Linked DNA regions of Chloroflexus aurantiacus J-10-fl. The main gene of each other region encodes a partner of the protein of the gene in region 2 in a complex. Links are inferred from orthologs where the notes say so. Each region holds a gene or a part of one and is shown on either strand. Other genes may lie near its edges. The genes, in order: carA and carB.

The links.
Region 1: the proteins of carB (region 2) and carA are in contact, whole or in part, in a solved structure (PDB 1KEE), measured with the Escherichia coli proteins. The link is inferred for Chloroflexus aurantiacus J-10-fl from one-to-one orthologs.

The regions. Positions count from the first base shown.
Region 1 is NC_010175.1:1,179,853-1,188,532, forward strand. What follows is about bases 1,798-4,789. They hold carA (glutamine-hydrolyzing carbamoyl-phosphate synthase small subunit), read right to left. Parts: upstream 3,860-4,789; coding sequence 2,735-3,859; downstream 1,798-2,734. Other genes in these bases: CAUR_RS04525 (TRM11 family SAM-dependent methyltransferase), read right to left, coding at 1,798-2,626; CAUR_RS04535 (glycosyltransferase), read left to right, coding at 4,192-4,789. Also shown: menC (o-succinylbenzoate synthase), read left to right, coding at 1-42; CAUR_RS04515 (DUF4230 domain-containing protein), read left to right, coding at 58-720; CAUR_RS04520 (DUF4230 domain-containing protein), read left to right, coding at 739-1,392; more of CAUR_RS04525, read right to left, coding at 1,784-1,797; more of CAUR_RS04535, read left to right, coding at 4,790-5,301; CAUR_RS04540 (M20 family metallopeptidase), read left to right, coding at 5,356-6,702; CAUR_RS04545 (heavy metal translocating P-type ATPase), read right to left, coding at 7,146-8,680. UniProt on the Escherichia coli protein: Small subunit of the glutamine-dependent carbamoyl phosphate synthetase (CPSase).
Region 2 is NC_010175.1:2,427,908-2,437,473, forward strand. The notes cover bases 2,331-6,208. They hold carB (carbamoyl-phosphate synthase large subunit), read left to right. Parts: upstream 2,331-2,714; coding sequence 2,715-6,008; downstream 6,009-6,208. In the rest of the region: CAUR_RS09265 (response regulator), read left to right, coding at 1-1,449; CAUR_RS09270 (response regulator), read left to right, coding at 1,484-1,858; CAUR_RS09285 (ABC transporter ATP-binding protein), read right to left, coding at 7,097-8,914; CAUR_RS09290 (ABC transporter ATP-binding protein), read right to left, coding at 8,916-9,566. UniProt on the Escherichia coli protein: Large subunit of the glutamine-dependent carbamoyl phosphate synthetase (CPSase).

The DNA.
Region 1 (8,680 bases), 1.2 Mb from region 2 along the record:
CTTGCGGCAGTCACGACCGATTATGTCATGCTGCGTGCGTAGCAGCATGTGGAATGCATGATGGAACAGCGCCCAATTCAATGGCTGGTGAGCGGCGTGGTGGCGCTCGTGATGATTGGTCTGCTCGTGTTCGTCAACAGCGGCTGGCGCACCCCGGCGCCAGTCGCGACGCCTGTCACAGCCGAGCCGTGGCCGACATCACCACCGACATTTACTCCATTGCCACCAACCCAGGCAGCGGTTGCCCCGACACTCATTCCGCTGCCCGATCTACGCCGGATCGATCCGTCAATCGAGCTGGCGATCAAATTTCCGGTCACAACCGTCACGACGGTGAGCGGAGCACAGAGCTTCTTTGGCCGTGATGAGATCACGCTGAAAGTGACCGCCGAGGTTCGCCTGGCCGTTGATCTAAGCCAGGCCCAGATTCGGCGTGATGGTAATACGCTACTGATCCGATTACCACGGGCCACCGTGTCCGGCGAACCAAATCCGATTGAGATCGAGGTGATCGGCGAGTCGCGTCGCTGGATCGGCAGTCAGATCACAGCGGCGCAGAATCAGGCCCTGGCCCAGGCCCGCGCCGACATCAAACAACGGGTTGCCGGTGATCAGGGATTGATCAGCATCGCCAGCGAAGTTGCCTACCGCCGCCTCGAACGCTGGCTGATCGATGATCTCGGCTTTAGTCGCGTCGTTATCGAACCGCTCACCCCGTAGCGTGAGGTGGATGCATCTATGCGCACGTTGAAACTGATCTGGAACGGGTTCGCCATTGCTGCGGTGCTCTTTCTGATCTGGAGTGTTATCCAGGCGTTTCAGAATCCATCTGCGCCGCAGGCCACCTCAACCACCACTGTGGGGCCGCAGATTATAGAGGCCGTGCGGCGCGTGAATAAGCAGATTTTCATCGAGCACTACGCCGGTGTGGAAATCCGCCATCTCGATGCGCCGGGTGGCTGGGCGACATTTTTGCGCAATCTGGGAGTGCGCCAGGAGTTTCTGGTGCTGATCCGGGGTCGGGTGCCCGCCGGTATCGATCTGAGTCAACTGCGCCCCGAAGATGTCTGGGTGAGCAGCGATGGCCGCCGGGTCCAGATCACCCTACCGCCGCCACAAGTCTTCACCGATCAGGTAAGCCTCGATCTGACTAATAGCCGGATCATCGAGAATACCGATTTCTGTCCCGGCTTCATCTGCCCGCGCACCGAACTCGAACAATTCTTTCAATCCGTTGATGCCGAGGCAAAGGCCGCACTGGTAGAAGCTGCTATCGAGTCGGGCATTTTGTCACAGGCCGCCCGTGATGCCGAAACCTACTACACCCAATTCCTCAACAGCCTGGGCATCGCCGAGGTGCGGGTCATCGTGCGCGGGTATAGTGCGCCGTAGATGCCTGTAAGTGATGGGAAGTTATTAGAACTTATTTCATAAAAGCTGTGCTTCGTGCTCCCAGACTGTTACCCAGGCGCATGAACGCTCGTCAATCACCAAAGACAGTTTATCCTGCTCCTGGCCTGTTGGCAAAGCGCAGCTCTGGTCGTGCCATCACGCACTGGATTGGTTGCCTTACCCGCGCGTCATGCGCGTGTCGCAGCGTTTGGCGTGCGGCAGCATGGCTGCCGCGCCAGCTGTGCTCATGATCCGGCGCGTGGCACATCGTTGACCCGGCTGGTCACGAGGATGCTGTGTGTGCTCGTCACGATCATGGAATCAGTCGGCAATGAATGAGATAGCTTCTCGTATTCTAAGATTAAAGAGATGACTTCTACCTTTCAGAACCTCACCCCTTCCCATCCCCCCGCCAGCGAAAGATCAGAATAAACTGGTGCATCTGATTTGCCACGAACGCATACGGGTAGCCAAACGGGTACAGTCGCTGACTCTGGTCGTGCCATATCCGGTAGCCACGATACTCAAGCCCCGGTACCTGGCGCAGGGCAATCACCAGATCGGCGTGGAGCATGTTGTGGTGCTCAGGAGTGGGTTGCAGGTCTTTGGCAAAGATCACCAGATACCCGCCGGGACGCAACACCTGGAGCGCAGCGGTGAGGATGGTGCATAGTTCACCGATAAACTCGTGGTATGGCAGATTGCCCAAATCCGCCGCTGATGTTGTGAACGGCGTGGGATTGGGCCGACCGCGTTTACGCCGCTCGCCGGTTTTCGGGCGCGCCATCATGGCCGCATATGGCGGATCGGTCAGAATCAGATCAAACGGTCGTTCCCGCACCTCCGGCAGTTCGAGCAGATTACGGGCATCGCCAACCACATAGGTTTGCGGCGCGATCTGTAGCTCAGCACAAACCGCCTGGTAGATGGTTGCATATTCGGCTGAAAGATCGATACCGACTGCCGTGCGCCCCTCCAGCGAACTGGCGATCAGCGTACCACCAACCCCGGCAAACGGATCGAGCACGTGACCATGCTGGCGGGTGAAGAAGCGGATGAGTTCGGCCATAAGTTGGGGCGGTTTGGGTGAGGGGTGCTGACGACGGAGATGGTGGGCAAAGCTCTCCGGCCCACGGGTTGGATACGCAGTGCTGATGACAGAACGCAGCGCATACGTCCACTCCCGCGCATCGAGGTCGTTGAGCCGGTTACGGGGATCGTGTTCGCTGCTCATGGCGTTCTGCTCTACATCTGCACGGTGTCTTGATTCGGTCTGGCGCAGGCATGGGTAACGCAGAAGGTGGCCGTCTCTCCCCCGGCCACCTTCCCGGCCTGCTTCCGCCTACGAACGGCGGGCAGCCATTGCCTCGGCAAAGCGGGCAAAGAGATAGGTTGCATCGTGTGGCCCTGGCCCTGCTTCGGGGTGGTACTGCACACTGAAGCACTGCAATTCAGGATAATCAAAACCCTCCAGGGTCTGATCATTCAGGTTGATATGGGTCAAAACAACACCTGCCGGCAACGAGTCCGGATCGACGGCAAACCCATGATTCTGCGAGGTGATCTCAACCCGACCGGTGGGCAGATAGCGCACCGGATGGTTGGCACCGTGGTGGCCGAACGGCAACTTGTAGGTGCGCCCGCCGAGGGCCAGCCCCATCAATTGATGGCCGAGACAGATGCCAAAGATCGGGAGTTTACCGAGCAGCGAGCGCAGCGTGGCCACAGCATAGGTCGCCGCTGCCGGATCGCCCGGCCCATTCGAGAAGAAGATACCGTCGGGTTGGAGGGCCAGCGCATCTTCGGGTGGAGTTGTGGCCGGTACCACCGTCACCCGACAGCCATGATCGACCAGACGGCGCAAAATGGTGCGCTTGAGGCCGAAGTCGTAAGCAACAACGTGGAAGCGCAGTTCTTGCGCCGGGCCGTTCGGGTAGGGCGGGGTAAACGGCACACTGTTGGTTGCCCAATGGTACGGTTCGGGACAGGTCACCACTTGCGTTAAATCCAACCCTTCCATCGGCGGCGCGGCCCGACATTTCGCGAGTAACGACTCTATCGACTCGCCGGTTGTGGAGATAATGCCGCGCATCGCCCCGGCGGTACGGATATGGCGAGTGAGGGCACGGGTATCAACATCGCTAATCGCCACGATCCCATAGTCGCGCAGCAGTTGAGAGAGACTGCCACGCGCACGCCATGAGCTGTAGTGTTCGCTGTAGCTACGCACAATAAAACCGGCAACCTGCGGCTGGATCGACTCCGGGTCAAAATCGTTGACGCCGGTGTTCCCAATGTGCGGTGCTGTCATCGTGACCAGTTGACCGCAGTACGAGGGATCGGTCAAAATCTCTTGATAGCCGGTCATGCCGGTGTGAAAAACAACCTCACCAACACGCTCACCCGGGGCACCGAACGACCGCCCGGGAAAGACGCGACCATCTTCTAAGACAAGCACTGCATCCATTGTCTGTTGTACTCTCATTGTGAGACGCGGCGTAGTTCTTGCCGCCCATCCAACTATTTGGCGTATTGTAACATAGAAGTTACGTTGTTCGTTGGATCGTTGCCATTCGTAAAGAGCGTTATGTCTTGTACACAGTGTGACGGTATTTCACCACAGAGACACGGAGTACACAGAGAATATTGCATCTATACCTCTGTGGTAAACTCACCAATCCGTGCTCTTGCGGTAGACCCATACCCTGGTGGTAAACCACAGAGACACGGAGTACACAGAGCATTCCAGCCTCTGTGGTGATACACAAACAGGCAGTCGAAGCTGGTAAGATACACACCATGCATATCGTGCAATTCTACAAAGACTACCCACCGATCCAGGGTGGCATTGAACATCATCTCCAGTCGTTGAGCGAAGCACTGGCTGCACGTGGTCATCGAGTAACGGTCGTCTTTGCCGCACCGGGGCGGCGCGGCTGGCGGACACAGCGCAACGGTGTCGATCTGGTGGCAACCCCACGCCAGCTAACCCTGGCCCGTGCGCCGATCAGCCTCCCCCTCCTCTGGCAGGTACCGCGCCTGCACCCCGATCTGATCCATTTTCACCACCCCTACCCGTTTGGCGATCTGGCCCTCCTGACCGTGCAATCGCCGCTGGTCGTCACCTACCACAGCGATATTGTGCGGCAACGGGTGCTGGGAACGCTGACCGCCCCTCTGATCGAGCGTACCCTGCGCCGGGCGGCCCGGATTATTGCCACCAGCCCGTCGCTGGTACATTCATCGCCATGGCTTCAGCGTCACCGCGAGCGTGTGCGGGTGGTGCCCTTCGGTATCCCACCGCTGCCATTGCCCGATCCACACCTGGTAGCGACCCTTCGCCAACGCTTTCCCGGCCCCAATGCCTTGTTCGTAGGACGCCTGCGCTACTACAAGGGTGTAGACCGCCTGATCCGTGCCCTGGCCCTGCTACCCTTCGGGCACGCGATTATTGCCGGCGGCGATGCCACGGTACGCGGTGCTGATCTCATCCGCCTGGCCACAGAATTGGGCATTCACCATCGCGTGCATGTGTTGGGAGAGGTTGATCAGGCGACGTTACGTGCTCTCTACGCGCTGGCCGATGTGCTGGTATTGCCTTCAGTAGCGCGCAGTGAGGCGTTTGGGATCGTGCAAATCGAGGCGCAACTGGCCGGCTTACCGGTCATCTGTACCGAACTGGGCACCGGAACCAGCTACGTGACGGCGCACCGGCGCACCGGCCTGGTAGTGCCGCCAGACGATCCACCAGCACTGGCCGCAGCGCTGACCGAACTCTGGTGTAACCCGGAGCGGGCGCGGGCGTTCGGACTGGCCGGACGCGAACGCGCCGTCACCGAATTTCAGTTCGCAGATATGGTAACGCGCATCGAGCAGGTATATGCCGAGGCGCTGACAGTATCACCCTGAAATGACAGTGCTATAATGACTGCCTGAACCGCTTTTGTACAATTGGAGCAGCTCATGGAACGTTTTGCAGCTTACGTGGAAAGCCAGCGCTCACGCTTTCTGGCTGAATTGGCCGACATTGTACGTATCCCCTCGGTGGCTGCCCAAAACCGTGGCATCGACGAGACGGCAAGCTTTGTCGAACAGCGCTTGCGTCGGTTAGGCGCCGAAACCCGCCTCTTGCAGGCTGACGGCGGCAACCCGATGGTCTACGCCACGATTGGTAACGGCTCACGCACCCTGCTCATCTACGACCACTACGATGTGCAGCCGGCTGAGCCGTTTGAGTTGTGGCAGAGTCCGCCCTTTGAATTGACCGAACGTGACGGTAAGCTCTACGGACGTGGTGTTGCCGACAACAAGGGCAACCTGATGCTGCGCATTCAGGCGATTGAGGCGTGGCTGGCGACTGAGGGTGAACTGCCGATCCGCATTATCTTCGCCGTTGAAGGCGAAGAAGAGGTCAGTTCGCGCACCCTACCGGCGGTCTGTCGCGAATATGCCGACCTCCTCCGCGCCGATGGCTGTCTCTGGGAGACAGGCGGGGTTGACATCAACGAACGACCGGTCGTAACCTGTGGCGCCAAAGGTATTCAATACGTCGAACTGGTGGCCCGTGGCGCCAGCTACGATCTCCACTCCTCGTATGCGACCTTTGTGCCAAACCCGGCCTGGCGACTGACCTGGGCACTCAACACACTCAAAGGCCCTGATGGTCGGGTGCGCATCCCTGGCTTCTACGACCGTGTCCGGCCCCCCTCAGCCGCCGATCTGGCCGCTCTGACCACCATTCCAACCAATGACGAAGAATTATTGGCCGATTTTGGTCTGGATGAATTCCTTGATGGTCTGCGCGGTCTGGATCGTCTGCGCCGCCACCTGTTTGAACCAACCTGTACGATTTGTGGGTTGGTGAGTGGTTACACCGGTGAAGGCAGCAAAACCGTCCTGCCCAACGAAGCGCGCGCCAAGATCGACTTTCGCCTGGTACCGGATATGGAGCCGGCTGAAGTGTTGCACCAGTTGCGCCGGCATCTCGACGCCGAGGGCTTTGCGGACATCGAAATTATTGATTTGGGTGGGGAACATCCGGCTCGTGGGCCGCTCGATGCAGCGATTGTCCAGGCAGCGCTCGCCTCGGCCCGCGAGGTCTACGGCAGCGAACCCATCCTCTACCCCACCATGGCCGGTACCGGGCCGGTCTACCCACTGTGTACAGCATTGGGCACACCCGTCGCCAGTGGTGCCGGCTGCGGCTACCACGGCACGCGCGTCCACTCCCCGAACGAAAACATCCGGCTCGCCGACTACTGGCGTGCTATCCATTGGATGGGGAGTCTGATCCGACATTTCGCCGGGTAATGATCTCTGTCGCTCCAGGGGCGCACGTCTGTGCGTCCCTCCCTGCCAATGGTGAGAGCGTTTACCCGCTGTCGCATATTAAATCCGGCTTACCAGGAGTCATAGCACACGCTCTGGCGTCACCTGAATGCTACACTACGATGTGTAAGCACTAATCTGGAAGCGCGAGCCTCCGGCGCGCTCACCCCGGCGCCAACCCGCCGTACCGTCGTCCAGCGGCGTACCGCCCCCTTCACCAACCCCCGCCAGCGGGAGCCATCCGGCATCGTTGGTTCCCGCCCCCAGCGGGGGCGGGTGAGGGTGGGGCATTACTGCAACGCACGCACTGGGAGCGTGCGCCCCCGGCGCGCTCGCTACCTGCACCAACCCGCCGTACCGTCGTCTTGCGGCGTACCGCCCCCCCTTTACCAAGCCGCGACATCGATGGCCATCAATATTTGATATTACTGCGGCAACCGCGCCCGAAAACCCAACAAGCGCATACCGTTCAGCGTGACCAGCAGCGATGCTCCCACATCAGCCAAAACGGCCATCCACATCGTGCTGAGACCGGCCAGCACCAGAACGATAAAGATCAGCTTGATCCCAATGCTAAAGACAATATTCGCCGTGATCGTGCGCATAGTCTGCCGGCTAAGTGCTACTGCAAACGGCAACTGCCGCAAATCACCACCAAGCAGCGTAATATCGGCAGTCTCCATAGCCTGCGTCGTGCCCCCGGCCTGCACCCCCATCGCAATCCCGACATCAGCGGTTGCCAGGGCCGGCGCATCATTGATCCCGTCGCCGACCATTGCAACGACACCACCAGACTGACGTAATGCACTGACCACCTGAGCCTTGGTTTCGGGCAACAGACCGGCGCGCACCTCAGACACCCCAATCTCACCGGCAATCCGTTCGGCGGTCGCCGGCTCATCACCGGTGAGCATCACGATGCGTAAGCCCTGATCACGGAGTGCTGCCACCGCACTTCGGCTCTCTGCCCGTACCGTATCGGCAACGGTGATCGTGCCGCGATACTGACCACCAACACCGACCATCAGGGGCGTGTAGCCGAGCTGACTATCGTGTTTCGCCGCGAGACAATGCCATTCATCGTGACGCAACGCCTGATCAAAGACCCGATGACTCCCGATCAAGACTTCATCGCCATTGACCACCCCCACCACGCCTTTCCCGGTCAACGCCCGTACCTGCTCGGCTGGTGGCAGGGTAAGACCACGATTAACCGCCGCACCGACAATCGCGTGGGCAAGGGGATGTTCAGAACGGCGCTCGACCGCTCCAGCAATAGTAAGCAGTTCATCGCAGGTACGGCAATGCCCGACCGGAGTCGCCTCGCCTGCTGGACAACCAACGGCTCGCAGACCGACCACGGTTGGTTTACCGGTCGTAAGCGTACCGGTCTTATCGAGCGCAATCGTCTGTACCCGTGCCAGCGTCTCCAGGTATGCGCCACCTTTAATCAGCACCCCATACCGGGCCGCTGTGCTTAGCGCACTCACAATACTGACCGGCGTGCTGATGACCAGCGCACACGGACAGGCAACGACCAGCAGTGCCAGACCACGGTAGAGCCAGCCAAACGTATCCGGATCGGGATTCCAGAACGGTTGCCCGAACACGAGTGGCGGTACGATTGCAACCAGCGCTGCCAGCGCAGTGACCAGCGGCGTATAGATGCGGGCAAAGCGGTCGATAAACCGTTGCACTGGTGCCCGGCGCTCCTGCGCCTCCTGCACCAGATGGATCATCCGGGCCACCGCACTCTCGGCGGCGGGGCGATCAACACGCAGCTCAATACTGCCTTCGCCATTCATCGTCCCCGCAAAGAGTGTATCCCCCACATCGCGCTCAACCAGCCGACTCTCGCCGGTGATCGGCGCCTGATTCACCAGCGAACTCCCGGCAACAATCGTGCCATCAACCGGTATCCGTTCACCGGGCCGGATCAGAATCCGATCACCGACCTGCA
Region 2 (9,566 bases):
GATGTTGGGCGTATTCGGGCAGCCGGTACGCATCTGCTTGCCCTTATTAATGATATCCTCGACATCTCGAAGATCGAGGCCGGTCGGATGACGGTGAGTGTCGAGTATGCGGATGTGGCCGATCTGGTGCGATCTGCCGTGAATACGATCATTCCCCAAATCGAGAAGAATCGCAATCGGCTCCATGTCCATTGTCCGCCGGACATAGGCATTCTGAACAGCGACGCAACAAAAGTGCGTCAGGCTCTGATTAATCTGCTAAGTAATGCAGCCAAGTTTACCGAAGACGGTGAGGTCACTCTGACTGTCAGCCGGTATCAAAAGGATCATCAAACCTGGTTCCGTTTTGTCGTTGCCGATACCGGTATCGGCATTCCGGCTGACAAGCATGATAAGTTATTCAAAGCATTTTCGCAGGTCGATGACTCGCCAACCCGTAAATACGGTGGCACTGGCCTGGGTCTGGCATTGAGCCAGCGGTTGTGTGAGCTTATCGGGGGCCGGATTACGATGGAGAGTGCCGTTGGGGTTGGTTCAACTTTTACGATGGAAATTCCTGAAATCCCTGGCGATCCTCTAACAACGTCTACATTGGATTTAGATGAACTGCCTTCTCAAATGACAAGTGAACAACCGGTTGCCATTGACGCATCGGTACCGGTGATGCCGGTGAGTAATGCCATCATTCTCGTCATTGATGATGATCCGACAGTCGGAACGATGATTCAGCGTCTCATGGCGGCAGGTGAGGCGTATGTTGTGACAGCGACAACCGGTGCAGAAGGCTTGCGTCTGGCAACCGATCTTGTTCCCGACCTGATTGTTCTCGATCTCAAACTACCCGATCTCCATGGGCTGGAAGTTCTGGCCCGCCTGCGCGACAATCCTGAACTAACCAACGTTCCGATAGTTGTATTGACTATCGATGAGCAATCACGGCGCAGTATTACCTTTCCCATTGCCGAGTATCTCGTTAAACCGGTCGCACTTGAAACGCTCCTGGAGGTGGTTAAACGCTATTGTCGACCCCAATCTACATCCTCTACTGACCATATCCTGCTGGTTGAAGACGATCAGAGGTTGGCTGAACTGCTGGAACGAACGTTACGCACTGCTGGCTGGTCGGTTGAAGTAACCTTTGATGGCGAGGCTGGTCTTGCCGCAGCTCTGGCTCGACCACCAGGATTAATTCTGTTAGACTACATGTTACCGAAACTCGATGGTTTGCAATTCCTTGCTCAGTTGCGCGCTGATCCGGTTGGTCAGACTATTCCGGTGATCTTGATGACTGCGCGTGACTTGTCTACCGCTGAACGGCAGCAACTGGCAGCAAGCGCGGATGCTATTCAGTATAAGGCTGAATTGGATATAGAGACGCTTATTACGCATATTCGCAACATGTTGACGCACGCTCGCTCAACTTCTGCTGATAGTACTATTTCGGGATAATCCCCTTACTATCACGGTGCTACCGGGTACACCTATGGCAAAGATTCTGATCGTCGAAGATGATAGCAATAACCGGGACTTGATCGCACGTATCGTTGAACTCATGGGACATCAGCCAATTCTGGCAATTGATGGGGCGCAGGGTGTTGCCCTGGCACGTAGTGAACAACCTGACTTGATCATCATGGATATGGGTCTACCAGTGCTCAATGGCTGGCAGGCAACTCACCGTATTAAGTCGCAACCGGCAACCAGGCACATCCCTGTCCTGGCCCTCACGGCATACGCGATGAATGAAGATCGGATACGGTCGTTGGTTGCAGGTTGTGATGATTTCGAGACCAAGCCGATTGATTTCAATCGCTTCCGTGAAAAGGTAGATGCATTACTTGCACGGCGGGTAGACTAGCGGCTGGTATGCTTGCCTGTGGTTGCCGTATATGGGTTCACCACAGAGGCACGGCGGGCACAGAGGTATATCGTGGTCGCCCCGTTTCCTGTACGATGGGGGCGCCATTATCGCACTATCATCACATCGCACAAGTTGACAAATACCGGATGCTATGGTATCTAAGTGAAATGCATGAGACCCGCTGCGACGGATCAGGCAGCCAATAATCATCAATACACCTGCAATGCTCCGCTCGAACAGGGTCTGTCTCACCGAAAAGGGCAGGTCGCATAGTTGGTCTAGTGCGCGGCACTGGAAATGCCGTACAGCGGCAACGCTGTCGTGGGTTCGAATCCCACCCTGCCCGCCATATCTTATGAGGAATACAGGGAACACAATCCAATGTGCTACCTGTATTTATTTTTACGGGTCATTGGAGAAGCCTTCCAACAACCATTCTCTCGCTTGTCCGACATCTGTACCACTGCTCCCCGATCCGCGTCACCGCTCACGCGCAAGCTCATCACGGATGGTTCAGCCTGATGGACCTGCTCTGTACGCATAGTGCCTCTGTGTTCCGCGCCTGATCGTGAGCACGGCTGGCGCGGCAGCCACGCTGCCGCACTCCAAACTCTGCGACACAGGAAACCCTGTCTGGCAATGGTATCTGCTCTGAAACGTAATCGCACCCCTCAATAAAGCATGTGCTACATCGCACAATGAATTATCGCAAGCTGGATCGTCTGATGACGATGTTTGTGTTGCTTTGTCACCCTTTTCGCCATTGTGCTACCATACCCGTCGATCTGCTGTATAATCAGTCAGCGTCGCCGGGGCGCGCGCATGTGTCCACCGCGGAGGAGTTTGAGAGAAGATGCCAAAGCGCACCGATTTACATACCATCCTGATCATCGGCTCTGGCCCAATTGTGATTGGTCAGGCCTGTGAGTTCGACTATTCCGGCACCCAGGCTTGTAAGGCGTTACGTGAAGAAGGGTATCGTGTCGTCCTGGTCAACTCGAATCCGGCTACAATCATGACCGATCCCGGCCTGGCCGATGCAACGTATATTGAACCTCTAACTGTTCCCAGCCTCGAGCGGATCATCGCCCGTGAACGACCAGATGCGATTCTGCCTACTGTTGGTGGGCAGACGGCGCTGAATCTGGCAGTGGCTCTCCACGAGGCCGGTATCCTGGAGAAGTATGGCGTAGAACTGATTGGCGCCTCTGTTGAAGCGGTACGTATCGCCGAAGATCGGCAACGCTTCAAGGACAAAATGATCGAGATTGGGTTACAGGTGCCACGTTCAGGGACGGCGACCACGCTTGAGGAAGCGTTAGCCATTGTGGCGCAAACCGGTTTTCCGGCCATTATTCGCCCATCGTTTACGCTGGGTGGTGAAGGTGGTGGCATTGCCTACAATATGGAGGAGTTCCGCACCATTGTTGAACGCGGACTCGATGCCTCTCCGGTATCACAGGTCTTGGTTGAAGAGAGCGTGCTGGGCTGGAAAGAGTTTGAGCTGGAGGTGATGCGCGACCGGAACGATAACGGCGTAATCATCTGTTCCATTGAGAACATCGACCCGATGGGTGTCCATACCGGTGATAGCATTACCGTTGCGCCGGCGATGACGCTCACCGACCGCGAGTATCAGCGCATGCGCGATATGGGGCTGGCGGTGCTGCGGGCGGTTGGTGTGGAAACCGGTGGCTCGAATGTGCAATTTGCTGTGTCGCCAACCGATGGGCGTATTTACGTGATTGAGATGAACCCTCGTGTGTCTCGCTCGTCGGCACTGGCCTCGAAAGCGACCGGGTTCCCCATCGCCAAGATCGCGGCCAAGCTGGCCGTTGGCTATACCCTTGATGAGCTGCCCAATGACATCACCCGCGAGACACCGGCGTCGTTTGAACCGACCCTCGACTATGTGGTGGTGAAGATTCCGCGGTTTACGTTCGAGAAGTTCCCCCAGGCCGATCAGACCCTCACCACGTCGATGAAATCGGTCGGTGAAGTGATGGCAATTGGGCGTACCTTCGCTGAAGCGTTCCAGAAAGCCTGGCGTTCGCTCGAACAGGGACGTGCCGGCTGGGGAGCAGATGGTCGCGATGCGATTGAGCCGGAACGGCTGCGCGAACGGTTGATTACCCCGCATCCTGATCGCATGTTTTACATCCGCTACGCCTTGCAGAGTGGGATGTCGGTTGAGCAAATTAGCAATCTGACTAAAATCGATCCGTGGTTTATCCGTCAGCTCGAACAGATTGTTAATCTGGAAGGACGTTTGCGGGCGTTCGATCTGGCAACCATCCCGCCCGATCTGCTCCGTCAGGCCAAACGGATGGGATTCAGCGATGCGCAACTGGCTCATCTCCTGCGCGTGCCTGCCGGCCCGCAGCGCTGGTCTGCCGAGTTGGCTGTTCGCCAACGCCGGCTAGAGTTGGGCATCCGGCCTACCTATCACCGGGTAGATACCTGCGCTGCTGAATTTCCGGCCTTTACCCCCTATCTCTACTCATCGTATGAGAGTGAAGACGAGGCCGAACCGACTGATCGCAAAAAGGTGATCATTCTCGGCTCCGGCCCCAATCGGATCGGCCAGGGGATCGAGTTCGACTACTGTTGTAGTCACGCCGTCTTTGGTCTGCGTGCCCTTGGCTATGAGACCATTATGGTCAACTGCAACCCGGAGACCGTTTCCACCGACTACGACACAGCAGATCGGCTCTATTTCGAGCCGCTCACGCTGGAGGATGTGCTTAACGTAGTCGATGTTGAACGTCCCGACGGCGTCATCATCCAGTTCGGTGGTCAGACACCGCTCAAACTGGCGCGGGCACTCGAAGCAGTTGGTGTACCCATCTGGGGTACCGCACCCGAAGCGATTGATCTGGCCGAGGATCGGGATCGCTTTGGGGCGTTGTTAAAGGAGTTGAATATTCCCGCACCTGAGCATGGCAGTGCTACCTCGTGGGAAGAGGCATTGACCGTCGCCCGTCGGATTGGGTATCCGGTCGTAGTACGTCCGAGCTATGTGCTCGGCGGACGGGCAATGGCAATCGTCTACGACGATGCCGCACTCGAACGCTACATGCGCGAGGCTGTCGCTGCCTCGCCGGAACATCCCGTCCTCATCGACCGTTTTCTTGAGGATGCCTTCGAGATGGATGTTGATGCCGTGTGTGATGGTCATACGGTCGTGATTGCCGGCATCATGGAACAGATTGAGCTGGCCGGTGTCCATTCCGGTGACAGTGCCTGTGTGATCCCCACATACATGGTGGCGGAAGAACACGTCGTGACCATGCGGCATTACACGGAACGGCTGGCGCAGGCGCTGGGTGTGGTCGGGCTGATGAACATCCAGTACGCGATGAAAGACGGGGTTGTCTACGTTCTGGAAGTCAATCCGCGTGCATCGCGCACTGTGCCCTTCGTCGCCAAGGCTACCGGTGTGCCGTGGGTGCAACTGGCCGTGCAGTGTGCAGCCGGTGCCCGGCTTAAGGTTGATCAGGATCAGGTGTATGTTACGCATCCCGTCCTGCCTGATTCACCCCGCTATCGCCTGGACGTCAGCAGTGAGCAACGCTTTCATGTCAAAGAGGTGGTGCTGCCGTGGTCGCGGTTTAGTGGCGTTGACACACTGCTCGGCCCTGAGATGAAGTCGACCGGTGAAGGGATGGGCAGCGGGGCGACCTTCGGGGAGGCATTCGCCAAAGCCCAGATGGCCTGTGGTAGCCACCTGCCGACGAGCGGTAACGCTTTCTTGAGTGTCAATGACCGTGATAAGGCGACATTGCTACCGATTGCCCGCGAACTGGCCGCACTCGGCTTCAATTTGCTGGCAACCAGTGGTACTGCTGCGTACCTTCAACAGCACGGCCTGAAGGTCACACCGATCTACAAGGTGAATGAGGGACGGCCAAATGCGGTCGATTACATCAAGAATGGCGAAATTGCGCTGATCGTCAACACCCCGCTCGGCAAAGTAAGCTTCTTCGACGAGGCGGCGATCCGGCGGGCAGCGATCACCTACGGCGTGCCGACGCTCACGACACTCTCTGGGGCGGCGGCGGCTGTGCAGGCTATTCAGGCGTTGCGGGCCGGGCAATGGACGCTCCAGTCATTGCAGGAACGGTCGGCGCTGGTGGTAGACGAATAATCTGGTAGGGGTCAGTTAAACGAGCAGTATCAAATCCTGACCGACACTGTGCCTCGTTCAGGTGGTCAGACCCGTGCTGGTGCGCTGTCGGTGTGTTCCCGGCGTATTGCTGGTGAGTCGGCACAGGTGCACGAACTGGTTTGCGTACTTTGCCAGCGTGAAGGGTGGCGAGGGTGTCATGGTGGTGCTGCATCCAGTGGTGGTATGCGACACGCCCCCACCCTCACCCGCCCCGCTCTATGCATTACCCACAACTGGTGTCAACCACGTGCGTATCAGCGGGTATGATCGCCATGGGTGCTGTTGTGGACGACTGGCACGGTGGCAGTGCGCCGCTCCAGCCGTGCCAGCACGTGCTGAATGGGTTGCCTTACACGCGCATCATGTGCGTGTCGCGCAGTTTGGCGTGCGGCAGCCATGCTGCCGCGCCAGCCGTGCTCACGATCCGGCGCGTGGTGGAGCGGTGCCCCGGATGGTCATAGCACGAACAAATAGCTGTATCTCGTTCCCATTCCGCACACCGGCAAGGATACCGCTTCCAGCCCGGATTGCCCTCGTATGGCGTGCGGCAGCCATGCTGCCGCGCCAGCCGTGCTCACCATCCGGCGCGTGGCATACCGTTCCCCATCCTGGTCACGGAGGTACTGGATGTGCTCGTGCCGATCATCGAGTCGGTCAGGCATGTATGCGATACCTGCGCGTAGACGTATTGTTGCACCAGGTTCGTGCCTGCACACCATCGGCCACGGTCAGCACCTGACAGCAGTGGAGAGGAATGCCTGCACGCAGGCTGGAAGCCTGCGCCACGGAGAGCGCTTGCTGCCCGGCCTAATGCAGCGTGACATGTGGGTAATGCATAGCCCGCCCCCGCTGGGGCGGGTGAGGGTGGAGCTGAATGGCTTCCGCTCAAGACCTAATATCCCGCCAACCTCGCGCTTGCCGCGTCTCTCGTGTGGCAATGTTAAACAGGAATATTCACGTCCATCCGTAGGGGCGGGTTGTGTAGGGGCGGGTTTAGAACCCGCCCCTACTTCTATTTCCTATCTCCTATCTCCTATTTCCTACCTTCTACTTCCTCCCCACCGGCACTACGCCGCATCCCTCCGCCCGGCGGCCTCAATATATTCGAGGCTCTGATGGCGAAAATAGGTGTTGTAAAGCTCAGCATAATGCCCGCCGGCAGCCAGCAACTGATCGTGGGTGCCCTGTTCGAGAATGGTGCCATGGCGGAGCACGATGATCCGATCCACCTCTCGCACAGTGCTTAGCCGGTGAGCGATAATGATCGCGGTACGTCCGCGCATTGCCTCGTCAAGCCCCTCCTGGATCAATGCCTCGGTGAGCGGGTCAATGCTGGCCGTCGCTTCATCGAGGATCAGAATCGCCGGGTCTTGCAATAAGACCCGCGCCAGGGCAACCAGTTGTCGTTGGCCCATACTCAGGCCACTGCCGCGCTCGCCTACCGGTGTGTCCAGTCCGGCTGGCAGGCTACTCAGCCAGTCGCCGTTGCCGACACGCTGTGCAGCAGCCATCACCGCCTCATCGTCAGCATCTGGTCGTCCGTAACGAATATTCTCGCGCACCGTACCGTCGAACAAGAAGGGGATTTGGGTCACCATCCCAAGCTGACTACGGTAGGCATTCAGATCGAGACGACGAATATCGTAGCCATCGATCTGAATCTGACCACCTTGAAATTCGTAGAAACGAGCAATCAGCTTGGCAATGCTACTCTTGCCCGAACCGGTGTGGCCCACCAGTGCTACCCGTTCACCCGGCTTGATATGCAGGTTGAACTGGCGCAATACCGGTTCACCCGGCTTGTACGCAAAATCGACCTCGCTAAACCTGATCTCGCCACGGAGACGTCCCGGATCAAGCCGGTCAACCTGCACTACTCGCGGTTCAGCGTCGATCAGGGCAAAGACCCGCTCGCCGGCTGCCAGACCGAGCTGAAACTGGCTCCAGAACGAAGCGATACTGGTCAGCGGAAACCAGAAGCTTTGCAGACCTTGAATGAACAGGAACCAGCTCCCGGTGGTGAGTTCACCGGCATACACTGCCTGTCCACCCAGATAGACCAGTAATGCTGTCCCAACTGCGGCCAGCAGATTGAGCAACGGAAAGATGCTGCTAAAGGTATAGCGCGTGCGGAGATTGATCCGTCGACTCTTCTGATTCACATCGAGGAAGTCAGCGTAGACGGCTTGCTCCTGGCGAAAAGTTTTGGCCACGCCAATACCACTCACCGTCTCTTGAATGTGGTTGCTGACTTCAGCATTGACCCGGCGCGATGCGGTGATGACCCGGCGGGCAATGGCGCGAAAAGCCAGCGCTGCGCTGATGATCAATGGGGCCAGTCCCAGCAATATCAGGGTCAATGACCAGCTTACACTGGCCAGATAACCGATTAGCACCACGACCAGCAAGAGCCGGCTGAGCAAATCCATCGTCAACGTCATCACCTGTGCGAACGCAGCGGTATCAGAGTTGACCCGACTGACAATCTTCCCGGATGGAAACTCATCGTAGAAGCTCAGATCACGGGCCAGGACAGCATCGGCAGCATCGCGGCGCATTGCCAGTACCACTTCACCAATCGCCCGTACCGACATCGTCTGGCGGATCAGGTTAAATACCCACGAGAGACAGGCAATCAGAGCCAGTGCACCGGCCAGGATACCCACCCGATCCAGCGATGTTGCCGTCTGTATCTCATCGATACTGCGCGAGATAAAGATCGGGATCAGCGCCTCGATCAGCGCCGTTGCACTGATCATAAGCGCTGCGGTGATGATGCGGGGCGCTTGTGGGCGAAAATAGCGCAGAATACGCCGCACCAGTTCACGATCACTGTATTTGCGGTCGTAACCCTCGGCGTCGAGGCCATCAAACAGAAAACCCATACTATGCAGCCCCTTCTGTTGAACGAACAAGATCGGTCAGCGTGGCGGTATGTTCGTAGCGCGCAAAGATACGACGATAGTGTGGTGATGTGCGTAACAGCTCTTCGTGAGTACCGGATGCCACCAGGCGCCCACCGTCGAGGACAAGGATTTGATCGGCCCACCGAATCTGGGCCAGGCGATGGGTAATCAGCAGTACGGTGCGGCCCTGTTGTGCCTGCCGAATCGCCCGTTGAATCTCGTCTTCAGTCGCGCTATCAATCGCGCTGGTGCTATCGTCGAGAATGAGAATGCGGGGATTGGCAAGGAAGGCGCGGGCGAGGGCAATGCGCTGGCGCTGACCACCAGACAAAGTGACGCCGCGTTCGCCGATCACTGTCTGGTAACCATGCGGCATGCGACTGATAAACTCGTGGGCCTGTGCTGCCCGTGCTGCTGCTTCGATTTGCTCCGGTGTGGCCTCTGGTGCGCCGAACGCAATATTCTCAGCGATAGTGCGCGAGAAGAGAAAAATATCCTGCTCGATTTTTCCGATCTGCGAACGCAGCGCATCGAGATTCCAGTCACGCACATCAACCCCGTCAATCAACACCCGTCCGGCAGTAGCGTCGTAGGTACGGTTAACGAGTTGGGTAAGCGCACTCTTCCCGCT